2 regions of the Marinobacter sp. R17 genome follow, and region 1 is predicted to be linked to the other one. Evidence: predicted binding sites of a transcription regulator. Region 1 holds the regulator's gene; the other holds the start of a gene.
The links. Region 1 encodes sigma-54, which starts transcription at its own class of promoters, with help from an activator protein. Its sites were predicted from a motif close to ANTGGCATNNANNTTGCTNT; they were not measured.

Region 1 (7,763 bases):
ACCTGCTTCTACATGATCGTCGGCCTGGTGCCGGCCGATAACGGCCGCGTCACCATCGACGAACGGGACATCACGCCGTTGCCCATGCATGGCCGGGCGCGCGCCGGTATCGGCTACCTGCCGCAGGAAGCGTCCGTGTTCCGCAAGCTCAGTGTCCGAGACAACATCATGGCGATCCTGGAAACGCGCAAGAAACTGAGCAAGGCCGAGCGCGAGACGCAACTGGAAAGCCTGCTGGAAGAGTTTCACATCACCCATATCCGGGACAGCCTGGGTATGGCGTTATCCGGTGGCGAGCGGCGCCGGGTGGAAATCGCCCGGGCGCTGGCGATGGAACCGGCGTTCATTCTGCTGGACGAACCGTTTGCCGGCGTCGACCCGATCTCGGTGAGCGACATCAAACAGATCATCCGGCACTTGCGGGACAAAGGGATCGGCGTGCTGATTACCGATCACAACGTGCGAGAGACCCTGGATATCTGCGAGAATGCTTACATCGTGAGTGGTGGGCACATCATTGCCTCCGGTCACGCCGACGACATCCTGGCCAACCAGCAGGTCAAGGAGGTCTACCTCGGCAACGAGTTCCGATTGTGAAAAACGGTCACAAATCCGGCCAAAGTGCGCCCCGGGCTATCGCATAATCGCCCCGAGACGCTAAACTCAAAAGCAGGACCGAACGGCGAACCACTCGCCCTGACGGTCAAAACGTTGTCATCTGGACACCCATAGCAGTAAACTTCGGCAAAGAATTTGCTTGTCGCGCCAAATTGTCATTCGACATGTTAAGTTTCAAGGCCCTATCGATATCGGGCGTGGCGTGATTCGCGAAAACCAGGCAACAAAAGTACAGCCGACAGGCATAGGGTGACGGGACTAAATCGATGGTAATGAAAGCTTCGCTTCAGCTGAAGCTGGGTCAACAGCTCACCATGACACCCCAGTTGCAACAGGCCATTCGCCTGCTGCAACTGTCCACGCTGGACCTGCAACAGGAAATCCAGCAGGCGCTCGAATCCAATCCCATGCTGGAGACCTCCGAGGAGGAGGACGGTAACGACTCCGCCGAGAACGACGGCGATACCGACGACAGCAACTCCAAAGAGCAAAGCGACTCCGACGCGTCGCAGGAAGACACCAGCTGGGACGAGCCCGCTGACGAACCGGACTGGAACACCGAAACCAACCAGGACATTCCGGACGACCTGCCCGTCGACACGGCCTGGGACGACATCTACCAGTCCGCACCCGCTCCCGCCTCACGCGGGGAAGACGAGGACGACACCGATTTCGAGTCCCGCAACTCCCCCACCGAAACCCTGCAGGATCACCTCCTCTGGCAGTTGAACCTGACGCCCATGGGCGATCGGGACCGTGCCATTGCCCATGCCCTGCTCGATTCGGTGGACCCGCGTGGCTACCTGGTGACGTCCCTGGACGACATTCACACCGGCCTGCTTGATGAGGCGGACGAAGATCCCCTGGAAATGGACGAGGTCGAGGCGGTCCTGCGTCGCCTTCAGCATTTTGATCCGCCCGGCGTCTTCGCCCGTGATCTGCAGGAATGCCTGCTGATCCAGCTCAACCAGCTGCCTCCGGACACTCCCTGGTTGCCACAGGCCAGACTGGTGGTCAGTCACTACATCAACCTGCTGGGGAACCGGGACTACGCCCAGCTGCTGCGGCGCAGCCGCCTCTCGGAAGAACAGCTCAAATCCGTGCTGGCCCTGATCCAGACCCTCAATCCACGCCCCGGCGACTCACTCGATCGCGCTGAACCGGACTACGTGGTGCCTGATGTGGTGGTGTCCAAGATCAAGGGCCGCTGGCGCGTGGAGCTGAACCCGGAGATCGCACCGCGCATTCGCGTCAACGCGGGTTACGCAGCGCTGATCCGACGTGCCGACAACAGCGCCGACAACAACTATTTGCGCGATCAGCTGCAGGAAGCCAAGTGGTTCATCAAAAGTCTGCAGAGTCGTAACGAAACCCTGCTCAAGGTCGCCACACGCATTGTCGAGCATCAGCAGGGATTCCTCGACCAGGGCGAAGAAGCGATGAAGCCGCTGATTCTGTCTGACATCGCCCAGGCCGTCGGGATGCACGAATCCACCATCTCGCGGGTGACCACTCAGAAGTACATGCACACACCGCGTGGCATCTTCGAGCTCAAGTATTTCTTCTCAAGTCATGTCAGCACGAACGAAGGCGGCGAGTGTTCGTCTACGGCAATTCGTGCCATGATCAAGAAACTGGTTGCCGCCGAAACACCGAAGAAGCCACTCAGTGACAGCAAGATTGCCGCTTTGCTGGGTGACCAGGGGATCCAGGTCGCACGACGCACCGTGGCCAAGTATCGGGAAGCCATGCATATTCCGCCTTCCAACGAGCGCAAGCGGTTGGTGTAATCGTCGGAGGGACGGAAGAGCAGGATTTTCAAGCGTCCGCCGCACGCGACGGGCTCAACGCCGGAAACGGAGACGTTATCCGGGCATGTCGACAATAGGAGAAGCCTATGCAAATCAATATGTCAGGTCACCATGTCGAATTGACTCCCGCTCTGAAAACCTATGTTTCCGAAAAGTTCGAAAAACTCGAACGCCATTTCGACCACATCAGCAACTGTCAGGTGACCCTGTCCGTGCAGAAGCTTCGCCAGACGGCCGAGGCCACCCTGCACGTTATTGGTGGTGAAATTCATGCAAAGGCTGAAAACGAAGATATGTACGCGGCCATTGACGGACTCCTAGACAAACTCGACCGCCAGATCCTGAAACACAAGGAAAAGACGGTTGATCGAATGCACGGCGCGACCAGCCGCTAGCGGTTCATAAAGGGAAAGCATTCCATCCATGACGGAAAGTCCACTAACCATTCAATCCATCCTGGTTCCCGAGCTCACCCTCTGTGGTGTGCCGGGAACCAGTAAGAAACGCATCCTGGAACTGATCGCCGAGAACGTCGCCCGGCGCTATCCGGAACTCGACGAGACCCAGATTTTCAACAACCTGGTGTCCCGCGAGCGGCTCGGCAGCACCGGGATCGGACAGGGCATTGCCATCCCCCATTGCCGGCTGGAAGGCTGTCATCAGGTGGTCGGCGCCCTCCTGACCCTGGAAGAAGGCGTGGCTTTCGATGCCATCGACAACCAGCCGGTCGATCTCCTGTTCGTGCTGATCGTTCCCAAGGAAGCCACCAGTGAACACCTGGAGCTTCTCAGCCAGCTGGCCGAGAAGTTCAATGACCGCTCTTTCTGCGAGCGTCTGCGACGCTGTGAGGATGCGTCGCAGCTGTTTGAGGTCATGACGCAATCAGAGTGAATCATCTGCTGATCGGCGAAGGCACTGCATGAAACTGATTATAGTCAGCGGGCGCTCCGGCTCCGGCAAGAGTACGGCCCTGCACGTTCTGGAAGACCTGGGCTACTATTGCATCGACAATCTGCCCATCGGCCTGTTGTTTCCCCTGGTCGAGGAGGCGGGCAACGCCTCGCCCAACAAGTTGCGCAACATTGCAGCGAGCATCGACGCGCGCAACCTGTCCGATGAGATCGCCAACTTCGAGGCCATCCACGAGCGCCTATCCACCTGCGGCATGAAGGTCGAAATCGTCTTCCTCGATGCCACCGACCAGGCTCTGCTGCAACGCTTCCACGCCACCCGGCGCAAGCACCCTCTCAGCGATGGGCGGACGTCATTGCGCGAGGCGATCACGGACGAAAAACACCTGCTTGAGCCGCTGGCCCAGCTGGCCGACCTGTATATCGACACGACCGAGCTGTCGATGTACGAGCTGCGGGACATGATCAAGCAGCGCATCGTCGGCCGCCGGGAACAGGAGCTGGCGTTGCTGTTCCAGTCCTTCGGCTTCAAACACGGCGTACCGGTCGACTCCGACTACGTTTTCGACGTGCGCTGCCTGCCCAACCCCTACTGGGACGCCAACCTGCGTAAATTCACCGGTGTCGATCCAGAAGTGCAGACGTTCCTGGAGAGCCAGCCGGAAACCCGGGAGATGCTGGATACCCTCACCCGTTTCCTGGAAACCTGGCTGCCCTCGTTCCAGGCCAGCAATCGCAGCTACATGACCATTTCCATTGGCTGTACCGGTGGCCAGCACCGCTCGGTTTACATGTGCGATCAACTGGGCCGCTACTTCAACCAGAAGTACAGCAATGTCCAGGTTCGCCACACCGAGCTCCCGCACCTTCATCCAGCGTCGACTGACGATCCGTCATGATTCGCCAGCCGATCACCATCATCAACAAGCTCGGACTGCATGCCCGGGCGGCGGCCAAGCTGGTCAGCACGGCGTCGGATTTCGACAGCCAGGTGCTGATTGCTAAGGAGGGCCGCGAGGTCGACGGCAAGAGCATCATGTCCGTCATGATGTTGGCCGCCAGCTGCGGCACCGAAATCGAGCTGGTGCTGGACGGGCCCGACGAGCAGGCGGCCCGGGACGCCCTGGTAGCGCTGATCGACGATTACTTCGGTGAAGGCGAATAAGGGTTCGCGATGATCGCTGCACGCCCCTCTCGACGTGACCCCAAAGCCGGTGGAATTCACCTACACTGAATTCTCACGTCTGCAACGTAAGTCCGCTATACTTAGGAACTTCTGAATAAGTCCTGGAGCGCCTCAGGGTGATCATGGCCGTCCACTTTCACTCGGCTCGGTGACGAGACATTTCAGGACTTATCCAGGAATCCCACAAAACGAGACAGGATGGCGCAGCAATCCCCGGATTGCCCGCCAGAGAATCAGCCGCAGGACGCGCCGATCGTCCTGATCCGGATTCATGGGTAAGTCATGTCAGACGCAGTCGAAAACAGCCAGGCCCGGCAGCGCCTCCGCACCCTGGGCGAGGCGCTGGACAGCGGTGCCCTGCAGCAGGTCGCGCGCATCCTCAATGGTGGCCTGAGCCCCAGCGATATTGCTCACCTGCTGGAATCCTCTCCGCCGCGCCAACGTGCCCTGCTCTGGAACCTGGTCGACAAGAGCCTGGAAGGGGAAGTCCTCCAGTACCTCAGCGACGACATCCGAAGCTACTTCCTGAGCAAGCTGAACGCCCAGGAACTGGCGTCCATTATCGAAGACTTCGAGTCGGACGACCTGGCCGACCTGCTGCAGCAGCTGCCGGACACGGTGATCCAGGAAGTCCTCGACACCATGGACGACCAGGATCGCCAACGGGTGGAGGAAGTCCTCGCTTACCCGGAAGACACCGCCGGCGGCCTGATGAATACGGACACCATCACGGTGCGTCCGGATCTCAGCATCGACGTGGTGTTGCGGTATCTTCGCCGCCACCGCTCCCTGCCGCCGATGACCGACAGCCTGATCGTGGTTAACCGCCGCGACGAATACATTGGCGTCATGCCGATTACCAAGATGTTGGTATCCAGTCCCAGCGCCACCGTGCGGGAGGTGATGGACACCGACATCGAGCCGATCCCGGTCAACCTGTCCGACACCCAGGTCGCCACCCTGTTCGAACGCTACGACCTGATCTCCTCGCCGGTAGTCAGCGAAGAAGGCAAGCTGCTGGGCCGGATCACCATTGATGACGTGGTCGACGTTATTCGTGAAGACGCGGACCACTCGCTGATGAGCATGGCCGGTCTGGACGAGGACGAAGATACCTTCGCGCCGGTTATGAAGACCACCAAACGCCGGGCGGTCTGGCTGGGCATCAACCTGATTACGGCGTTTATTGCATCATCCGTGATCGGCATGTTCGAAGGCACCATTGCCAAGGTCGTGGCCCTGGCGGTCCTGATGCCCATCGTGGCCAGCATGGGCGGGATCGCCGGCAGCCAGACGTTGACCCTCGTCATTCGCGGCATGGCGGTGGGCCAGATCAGCGGCGCCAACGTACGCTGGCTGCTGAACCGGGAATTCATGGCCGGGGTGCTCAACGGGCTCCTCTGGGCTGTCGTGGTCTCGATCGCGGCCACAATCTGGTTCCGGGATCCGATGATCGGCGTTATCATTGCCGCGGCCCTGATCATCAACCTGATCGCGGCGGCACTGGCCGGCACCTTGTTGCCGCTGTTTCTTAAATCGAGGAACATCGACCCGGCCCTGGCCGGGGGCGTGATACTGACAACCGTAACCGATGTGGTGGGTTTCCTGTCCTTCCTGGGACTGGCCACCGTGATATACGCCTGATGGCCACGCCAGGGCGATCTGCAACAACCCGGAAAAGACCATGATCACTGACGACGACTACCAGGATGACGAGGACTACAAAAGCAAGTCCGAACTCAAGCGAGAGATGCATGCGCTTCAGGACATCGGCAAACGCCTGCTGGAACTGACGCCCGATCAGGTCGACCCCCTCCCCATCAGTGACCGGTTACGTGCCGCAATTGAGGAATCCAAGCGCATTCGCCAGCACGAAGCCCGGCGTCGTCATCTGCAGTACATTGGCAAGGTGATGCGTCAGGAGGATCAGCTAGAGGAGGTCATCCGGGCCATCGAAGCGTTCGATACCGGCAGTGCGGAACATACCCGTCGCCATCACCTGGCAGAGCGCTGGCGTGACCGCATGGTGGAAGAAGGTGATTCGGCAGTGGGCGAATTTCTCGGCTACTGCCCGGAAGCCGATATCCAGCACCTGCGCAACCTCGCCCGCAATGCCCGCCGGGACGCGCAGAAAGACAAGAACACCGGCCACGCCCGGAAACTGTTTCGTTACCTGCGCGAGTGTGTGGATCAGCAGGAAACGCCGGGCGCCTGAGCGACGCCCGAAACATTCACGACTAGAGCCGCCGGTGAGACCACACGGGCATGCGATCCCGGGTCAGTGAGAGCTTACTCGGGTCCAGATCGGCGGTCGTCAGAGTCATTCCCTCACTGAGTTCGGTCACCACAGCACCCCACGGATCCACCACCATGGAATGCCCGTAGGTCCGCCGCTTGGAATCATGCTCACCGCCCTGGCCTGCTGCGACCATCCAGAACTGGTTCTCGATCGCGCGGGCCCGCACCAATGGGTGCCAATGAGCCAACCCGGTCTGGTAGGTAAAGGCACTGGGCAAGGTCACCCACTCAGCCCCCTTGCCTCGCAACTGTCGGAACAGCTCCGGGAAGCGCAGGTCATAACAGATGGCCAATCCCAGCTTGCCGACCGGCGTATCCACCACCACAACCGCCTCGCCGGGCTCGAACGTATCGGACTCGCGATAACTGCCCTGGGCATCCTCTACCTGCGCGTCGAAGAGGTGGATCTTGTCGTAACGGGCCACTTCCTCACCCTGATCATTGAACACCACGCAGGCGGCCCGCACGCGGCTGTCCAGTTCGGTTCCGTCCGGGCGGGCGGCAATCGGCAGGGAGCCACCAACGATCCAGATGCCCAGGCGCCGGGCCTGTTCGGCGAGAAATGAACGGATAGGTCCGGACGCGTCGCGCTCCAGCAGGCCCCGCTCCATCATCTGACGGGTACTCAGCACCGCAAAGTTTTCCGGCAACACGGCAATCCGGGCGCCCTTGTCGCTGGCCTGCTGCAGAAGCTCCCGGGTATCCGCCAGGTTCTGGTCCAGATCGTGTCCACTGACCATCTGCAATACCGCGACGCGGTTTTCTTGAGTCATAGCGCTGCCTCCTGAGGCGTTTTCCATGTCGACGTCTCGTCAACGACGACGATCAACCTGCCCTGAATAAACCGTGAAAACCCGGGGGCCGTCAAGCTTCGGTCACTTTCCGGTGTCGAACACGTTGCGCAGTTCGACCTTGGGATCGCCCCAAGACCCGGTGACG
Region 2 (7,763 bases), on a different contig from region 1:
CACCAGCGACCAAGGGCTATCCGCCGTCGGTCTTTGCCAAGCTGCCCCAGTTGGTGGAACGTACGGGTAACGGCAAGCCCGGTGGCGGGTCGATTACCGCGTTCTACACGGTCCTGACCGAAGGCGATGACCAGCAAGATCCGATAGCCGACGCGGCCCGGGCGATCCTGGACGGCCACATTGTGCTGTCCCGCTCGCTGGCGGAAGAGGGGCATTATCCGGCCATTGATGTGGAAGCCTCGGTCAGCCGGGTCATGCCCCAGGTGACGGCCAACGAGCATTTCCGCAAAGCCCAGGAATTCAAACAGGTTTTCGCCCGCTACCAGCAGGCGCGGGATCTGATCAGCGTCGGCGCGTACGTCAAAGGGTCCGATCCGGAGACCGATTACGCCATCGAACGCATCGACGACATGCGTGCCTTCCTGCGCCAGGGGCTGAAAGAGAGCGCGCCCTACCAGGCCAGCGTTGACCGGTTACAGGAGGTGCTGCCCAATCGCAAGAACCGGGCGCCGGAACCGCCGCAGCAGGGTAACGTATGAAACCGCGGTCCGAACGGCTAGAAGTGGTCCTGTCGCTGGAGCAGCGCCGCGAGGACCAGGCGCTGGATGGGCTTAACCGTGCGCGCCAGCACATGCAGCAACAACAACACCAGCTGGATGAGCTGCGCCGCTACCAGGCCGACTACCGGGACCAGATGCGCCGCGGTCAGCAAGGGGTGGTGTCGGTGACCAAGCTGCAGGGCTGGCAGGCCTTCATTGCCCAGCTCGATCAGGCCATCGTGTCCCAGGAACAACAGGTCCGCAAAGCGGTTGAAGCGTTTGAAAAGGCCCGGGATGTCTGGCGCGAGGCTTATGAACGTCGCAAGGGCATGGCGCGTCACATTGAAGCCTGCCGGGCCCAGGAGCAGCGCCAGCAGGACCTGCGGGACCAGAAACAGGCTGACGAAGCCGCCAATCGAATGCACGCCCGACGCCGTTTGACGTGATCCGTCGGGGAATCCACTTTAAATTTACGCATGCATTTCGCCGAGTTTTGTCTATCCTCAATGCCGTGGAATAATCAAAAATGAGTTCGGAGACATCCCGGACACTCGGCGTAAAGGACATACCCGGGGCAGGGCCGCAGACGCCATTCAAAGGTGCCGCGCCCGATTCAGAACCGCTGGCTCAAGCATTGACGGAGGACACCGCATGGCAATTCATACGCGGCGAAGCGAAGATGGTCGCACGCTGGTTATCAGTATTGATGGACGCTTCGACTTCAGTTCCCATCAAAGCTTCCGCGATGCCTACGAACACGATGATCAGGACGTCAGCGATTACGTCATTGATATGTCTGAGACCACCTATCTGGACAGCTCCGCGTTGGGCATGCTCCTGTTGCTGCGGGATTACGCCGGCGGTGATGCCGGCCGCGTCCGCATCGAGAACTGCAATAGCGATGTGAGACGGATTCTCAGCATTTCCAATTTCGAGCAGCTGTTCTCCATCCAGTAAACGGGAAGAGACGTTACGTTGGACGATGTGCAAAAGGACGCGCAGACGTTGCGCATCCTGATTGCCGATGACAGCGAAAGCGACCGCCTGATTCTCAGTACCATGGTCCGGCGTCAGGGCCATGATGTCATGACGGCTGCTGACGGTATCGAAGCGGTGGAATGCTTTCGGCGTTTCCAGCCCCAGATCGTGTTGCTGGACGTGATGATGCCGCGCATGGACGGTATGGATGCGGCACGCCATATCAAGGCGCTGGCGGGCGAATCGCTGGTGCCCGTCATTTTTCTGACGTCCCTGTCCGACGCCGACGCCTTGGCCCGCTGTCTGGAAGCCGGCGGCGATGACTTTCTCTCCAAGCCCTACAACCGCATCATCATCGAAGCGAAGATCAACGCCTTTAATCGCATGCGGGTGATGCACCGGACCCTGAGCCAGCAGCGGGACGTGATTCGTGCCCACAACCAGCGACTGGTCAACGAGCAGAATATTGCCAAACGGGTTTTCGACAATGTCGCCCACACTGGCTGCCTGGATGCGCCGAATATCCGCTACCATGCCTCGCCCATGTCGGTGTTTAACGGCGACATCCTGTATGCCTGTCCGCGTCCGTCGGGTGGCATGAATATACTGATCGGCGATTTCACCGGCCACGGTCTGCCGGCGGCCATTGGGGCCATGCCGGTGGCCGAGATTTTCTACGGCATGACCAGCAAGGGCTTCCTGAGCGGCGATATCCTGCGCGAGATCAACCAGAAGCTGTGGCGCATCATGCCCAAGGACATGTTCTGTTGCGCCGCCTTTATCGAGCTTGACCTTCATCTGGGCAACCTCAGTATCTGGAATGGCGGATTACCTTGTGGCTTCCTGCTGCGCCGGGGAGAGGCCGTTGAACGACTGACCTCGGCCCACCTGCCATTGGGGGTCGTCGCGGCGGAACGCTTCAGTGTGGATGTGGCCCGTTACAAGGTCGAAGAAGGGGACACGGTGCTGTTTGCCACCGATGGTGTTCCCGAAGCCATGAACGCCGAGGGCGAGATGTTCGGCGAGACCCGGCTGGAAGCCGCCGTTGCCGGTACGCCCGACGACCAGTCGGTGCTGGATGCGGTGCTGCGGGCGGTAGCCCGGTTTACTGGCGCCGAGGAATCCAGCGATGATCTGACGGTGTTGACCGTCGACGTGGTACCGCCGGCCGAGGTTGAAGAGCTGCCATTGCGGGTCACCCAGTCGGCCCTGAGCGGGCCGGCTACCTGGTCCTGTGAGTATGAGGTAACTGGCGAAACGCTGGCCCAGTTCAACCCGCTGCCGCTGTTGCTCCACATCTGTATGGAGGTGCCCGGTCTGCGCCGGCGGGGTGGCGAAGTGTACACTGTGCTCGCGGAGCTTTACACCAACGCCCTGGAACATGGGGTGTTGGGACTGCCGTCTGTCTGGAAGAATTCACCGGAAGGGTTCGGCCAGTACTATGCCGAGCGGGAACGCCGACTGCGAACCGTGGGCGATCATGCGGTGCTGTTCCGCCTCGAACACAAGACCGGCCGGAACGGCGGTGAGTTGCGGGTGGTGTGCCGGGATAGTGGCGTGGGCTTCAACTATACTGAGCAGACACAAAGGACCGTCCCTGAGGCCGGGTACGCCGGCCGCGGGCTGGCGTTGCTGCGACAGCTGTGTGACTCGCTGACGCACCATGGCACGGGCAATGAAGTCGAGGCGGTCTATCGCTGGACGTTCGATCCCGACGAATCGGAACAACACACGGGTTGAACCGGGATGACGGAGCAGGCAGTGTAGCCGACCTCCGTTGGCGGCGCGTTCCCGAGGGGGCACGTCCGGGGCATCGTTGAGGGATGCCCGCTGATCCAAGCTGGACAAGGTGATCCGCCGGCCAAGCCGCAGGCCGGCCGGATGACAAGGAGACAATCATGAACGACAAGCCACATCTGGACGATGACGCGCTTGCGGAACTTCAGGAGGTTATGGAAGGTGAGTTCGACGTGTTGATCAGGACCTACCTGAGCGACTCGTCGGAACGGCTGGATACACTGAGATCGGCAATCAGTGATCGTGACGCCGACGCCTTCACCCGATCCGCCCACAGCTTCAAGGGAAGTTGCATCAACATTGGTGCGCCACGACTTGGCGCTTTGTGTGCCGATGCGGAAATGGCGGGCAAGGAAAATCGCATTGAAGATGCCCGCCACGTTCTGGACGATATCCAGAGCGAATTTGCTACCGTCCGCGAGCTGCTTGAACGCACCCTGATGCCTTGAAGCCGGAGTCGGCCTGTCGGGCCGGCCCTTGTGCCGGTGGTCCGACAGGTCAGCGCGGGCGGGTGCCCGCTCAGCGAGCACCCGCCCGCCGGATGGAATCTGGCATCTTAATTGCTCCAGTCCCTGCAACACTGATTGATTGATGCCTAGCGGCAAGAGGTTGCCATGTCCGGACTGGTGCTTAACCCTGCATCACCCACACCCGATAAAATGTTGGACCGATCCTCGTCGGCTGGAGACTCGGAACGTTCCGGAGAAGCGTTCCAGGAAGTGTCCAACCGCGAACAGTCTCGCCTGGAGCAAAAGGAGGCGCAGCAGGACCGGGCCCAGCGCCGGGCGGAAGATGAGCGTCTGCAGGAAAAACGGGCTGAGCGGGCCGATGCCAACGAGCGCCAGGAAGAAAGCGCCCGGGCGGACAAGGCCGAAGAACAGCGGCGTTCCGATGACGCCAAGGCCAAGGATGCCAAGGGCAAAGAGGCCGATGCCGCCGACGATGACAAGTCGGTCGCGGAGAGCCAGGCCGACAAGAGCGAGAAAACGGTGTCTAATGAGGAAAAGGACGGCAAGGATCAGAAAGACGACAAGCGGAAAGACGATGCCGCTGCGCCGATGCTCTTCTCCATGCCAACCAATGTGCCGGTGGAAGGCGCCAAAACATCCGCAACCGACGGTCCATCGACCTCGTCTTCTGCCGCACAGAATCCGCTGCAGGGGCTTTCTCTCAAATCGCTAGGTCAGGGGGCATCGGGCAACAGTGCCCAGGACGGGAACAGTGACGGCCTGGGGGCCGGTAAGTCGGACGCCGTCAGCACGCTGCTTGGCAAGGGCGCTGCCGCCGAAGGCAAAGCCCTGGATTTCTCTGCCCAACTGGGTCGCTTGCAGGGAGACAGCAGCACCCAAACGTCGGTGCAGAATAACGCCACCAGTCTGCAACGGGGGCTTGAAGGTCGCGAAACCATGGCGCCCCTGAAAAGCTATTCCACCAGCATTGATCTGCCGGTTCAGCACGCCGAGTGGGGCGACAAGATCGCCGGCAAGCTGGCCTGGCTCACCAGTCAGCGCATGTCCGCCGCGGAAATCCACGTGACCCCGCCGGACATGGGACCGCTGGAAGTCCGGGTTCAGGTGCATCACGACCAGGCCCAGGTGACGGTCCACGCCACCCATGCCGCCGTCCGGGACCAGTTGGAACTGAACGGCCACCGTCTGCGTGACATGCTGCAGGAGAACGGGTTGAACCTGGATCGTTTTGAAGTGTCCGCTGACACGGCAGACCAGGGCGCCCAGCAGCAACTGCAGCAGGAGGATGAGAATGGTGGCAATGGCAGTGGCAGCCTGGCCGGAGAGGGCGAGGAACTTTCGACCGACGAATCCGGCACGCTCGCCAGCGGTCAGCTTGATCTGAGCTGGCGTGGCGAAGTGGATCTGTACGCCTGACCGCCCGGTCAGGCTGGCTTTCCCCTCCCGCTCTTCGCGACGAATTTTCCGTCAGACCCCGTCAGAATGCACGGAACGTGCGTTCGTGGTTTATGTCTCCGCGTCCAAACGCTAAACTTCTGTTTTCCAAAAGATCTGACTGGAAGCGGCTATCTGGAGCAGGATTGGCCTGTTCCTTGCTGCTAACATCTCCAGACAGCGTGATATGACAATAATCTGACTGTAGGACTTATGGCGGAAAATACCGAGCAGGCCCCTGCGGGCGGGGGTAAAGGCAAGCTGAAGCTGATCATCGGCCTTGTCCTGATCATTATTCTGGCGGTGGGGCTGTCGGTGGCCGGCACCCTCTGGTTCCTGAAATCCGATGACGGTGCTGCCGCCGATGAAGCGGCCGCCGACGAGACGGCCGAGCCAGCATTCCAGTCCAGCCACTACTACGCCATCACCAAACCGTTTGTGGTCACACTGTCCACGGACGGGCGCCAGCGTTACATGCAGATCTTCCTGGCGCTGCAAAGCCGCAACCAGGGGGCGCTGGACGTCGCGCAGGCCAACATGCCGCTGATCCGAAGCCGGTTGCTGACCCTGTTTGGCGGGCAGGATTTCCAGGCCATGCAGACGCCTGAAGGCAAGGAAAAGCTGTTGCAGGAGACACTGGACACGATCAACGGCATCCTGGCGGAGGAAGGCGGCGAGCCGATCGACCATGTCCTTTTCGAAAATTTTGTGTTGCAGTAGCTATGACAGATTGTGGCCGATTGACTAATCTCGAGGTCGGATAGGGACTATGCAGGACTTACTCTCACAAGACGAGATCGACGCGCTCCTGCACGGCGTTGATGACGGCGATGTCGACACCTATGACGACGTCGACGATACCGGCGTCAAGAATTACGACCTGGCCAGCCAGGATCGGATCGTGCGCGGCCGGATGCCGACGCTCGAGATGATCAACGAGCGATTTGCCCGTTACACCCGCATCAGTCTGTTCAACATGCTGCGCCGCAACGCCGACGTTTCCACCGGCGGCGTGCAGATCATGAAATTTGGCGAATACATCCACACGCTGTACGTGCCCACCAGCCTCAACCTGGTCAAGATGCGCCCGCTGCGCGGCACCGCGTTGTTTATTCTCGACGCCAAGCTGGTCTTCAAGTTAGTGGATAACTTCTTTGGCGGGGAAGGTCGGCACGCCAAGATCGAGGGCCGCGAGTTCACGCCCACCGAGACCCGCATCGTGCAGATGATGCTCGATCAGGTCTTCAAGGACATGCGCGAGGCCTGGAATGCCGTCCTGAAAATGGATTTCGAGTACCTCAGCTCCGAGGTCAATCCGGCGATGGCCAACATCGTCAGCCCCAGTGAAGTGGTGGTGATCAGCACGTTCCATATTGAGCTGGACGGCGGCGGTGGCGAGCTTCACATGGCCTTGCCGTATTCCATGATCGAACCGATCCGGGATGTGCTGGACGCGGGTGTCCAGAGTGATATCGACGAAGTCGATGAACGCTGGGTCAATGCCCTCCAGGAAGACATCAAGGCCGTGAATGTTCCGGTCAATGCCACGGTCTGCCGACGCCGGATGTCGTTGCGGGAAATCGCCAAGCTCAAGGCCGGCGATGTGATTCCGGTGGAGCTGGAAGAAGAGCTGACGGTAACGGCTAACGGCATTCCAATCTATCAGGCCCAAATGGGCACCCGCGACGGGAATCTGGCGCTGCGGGTCACCCGTCGCATGAACCGGCCCAAAGTGAAGAAGCAACTGAAGGTGAACAGGCATGGCTGAAGACGACAAAAAGAAAGAGGGGCAGGAGATGAGCGAAGACGAAAAGCTCGCTGCCGAGTGGGAAGCCGCCATGTCCGAATCCGGCGATGATGCGGCTGACGGCGAAACCGCTGCCGAAGACGGCGGTGAACGTGATGACGAATGGGCGGCCGCCATGGCGGAGGCCGGTGCCAGTGAAGAGGATGTGAAAGCCGCACCGATGGAAGAGTTCGGCCAGGAAAGTGCGATCTCGGAAACCGGCACGGGTCCGGCTCCGGATCTGGATGTCATCCTGGATATTCCGGTGACCATCTCCATGGAGGTCGGGAACACCCAGATTCCCATTCGTAACCTGCTGCAGCTCAACCAGGGGTCGGTGATCGAGCTGGACCGGTTGGCGGGCGAACCGCTGGACGTGTTGGTCAACGGCACCCTGATCGCCCATGGTGAGGTGGTCATGGTGAACGAGAAATTCGGTATTCGCCTGACGGACGTCATCAGCCCGGGCGAGCGCATCAAGCGACTGTCAAAATAAGAAAGCCTGACCCCCGGCCCGGCCGATGGCCCGGGCCTGACGGGTGGGTGGAGGTATTCCCTTGTATCGCATCCTGTTCTGCGGATGGCTTCTGCTGCTCAGCGCCCCGTTGCTGGCCGAAGAAAAAAATGGCGCTGGTGCGGTCACTCGCGGCGCTGATAACCTCACATCACTGATGAGCCTGGGGCTTGGCCTGATTGTCGTCATTGCCCTGATTTTTGGCTGTGCCTGGCTGGTCAAGCGGATGAACGGCCTGTCCGGCA

Region 2: EB809_RS02455 (flagellar basal body-associated FliL family protein) is a predicted target of sigma-54. The motif match lies at 5,364-5,383, and genes of this name have one in related genera.

The regions. Positions count from the first base shown of each region.
Region 1 is NZ_RHGZ01000001.1:40,523-48,285, forward strand. It holds gene lptB (LPS export ABC transporter ATP-binding protein) at 1-597, shown strand, start outside; gene EB809_RS00205 (RNA polymerase factor sigma-54) at 885-2,408, shown strand; gene hpf (ribosome hibernation promoting factor) at 2,516-2,824, shown strand; gene ptsN (PTS IIA-like nitrogen regulatory protein PtsN) at 2,853-3,320, shown strand; gene rapZ (RNase adapter RapZ) at 3,349-4,239, shown strand; gene EB809_RS00225 (HPr family phosphocarrier protein) at 4,236-4,505, shown strand; gene mgtE (magnesium transporter) at 4,809-6,170, shown strand; gene yjgA (ribosome biogenesis factor YjgA) at 6,211-6,741, shown strand; gene EB809_RS00240 (carbon-nitrogen hydrolase family protein) at 6,764-7,597, opposite strand; gene EB809_RS00245 (YhdP family protein) at 7,700-7,763, opposite strand, start outside.
Region 2 is NZ_RHGZ01000002.1:100,274-108,036, forward strand. It holds gene fliI (flagellar protein export ATPase FliI) at 1-539, shown strand, start outside; gene fliJ (flagellar export protein FliJ) at 536-985, shown strand; gene EB809_RS02435 (STAS domain-containing protein) at 1,191-1,496, shown strand; gene EB809_RS02440 (fused response regulator/phosphatase) at 1,515-3,257, shown strand; gene EB809_RS02445 (Hpt domain-containing protein) at 3,416-3,763, shown strand; gene EB809_RS02450 (flagellar hook-length control protein FliK) at 4,034-5,200, shown strand; gene EB809_RS02455 (flagellar basal body-associated FliL family protein) at 5,432-5,938, shown strand; gene fliM (flagellar motor switch protein FliM) at 5,988-6,986, shown strand; gene fliN (flagellar motor switch protein FliN) at 6,979-7,500, shown strand; gene fliO (flagellar biosynthetic protein FliO) at 7,562-7,763, shown strand, end outside.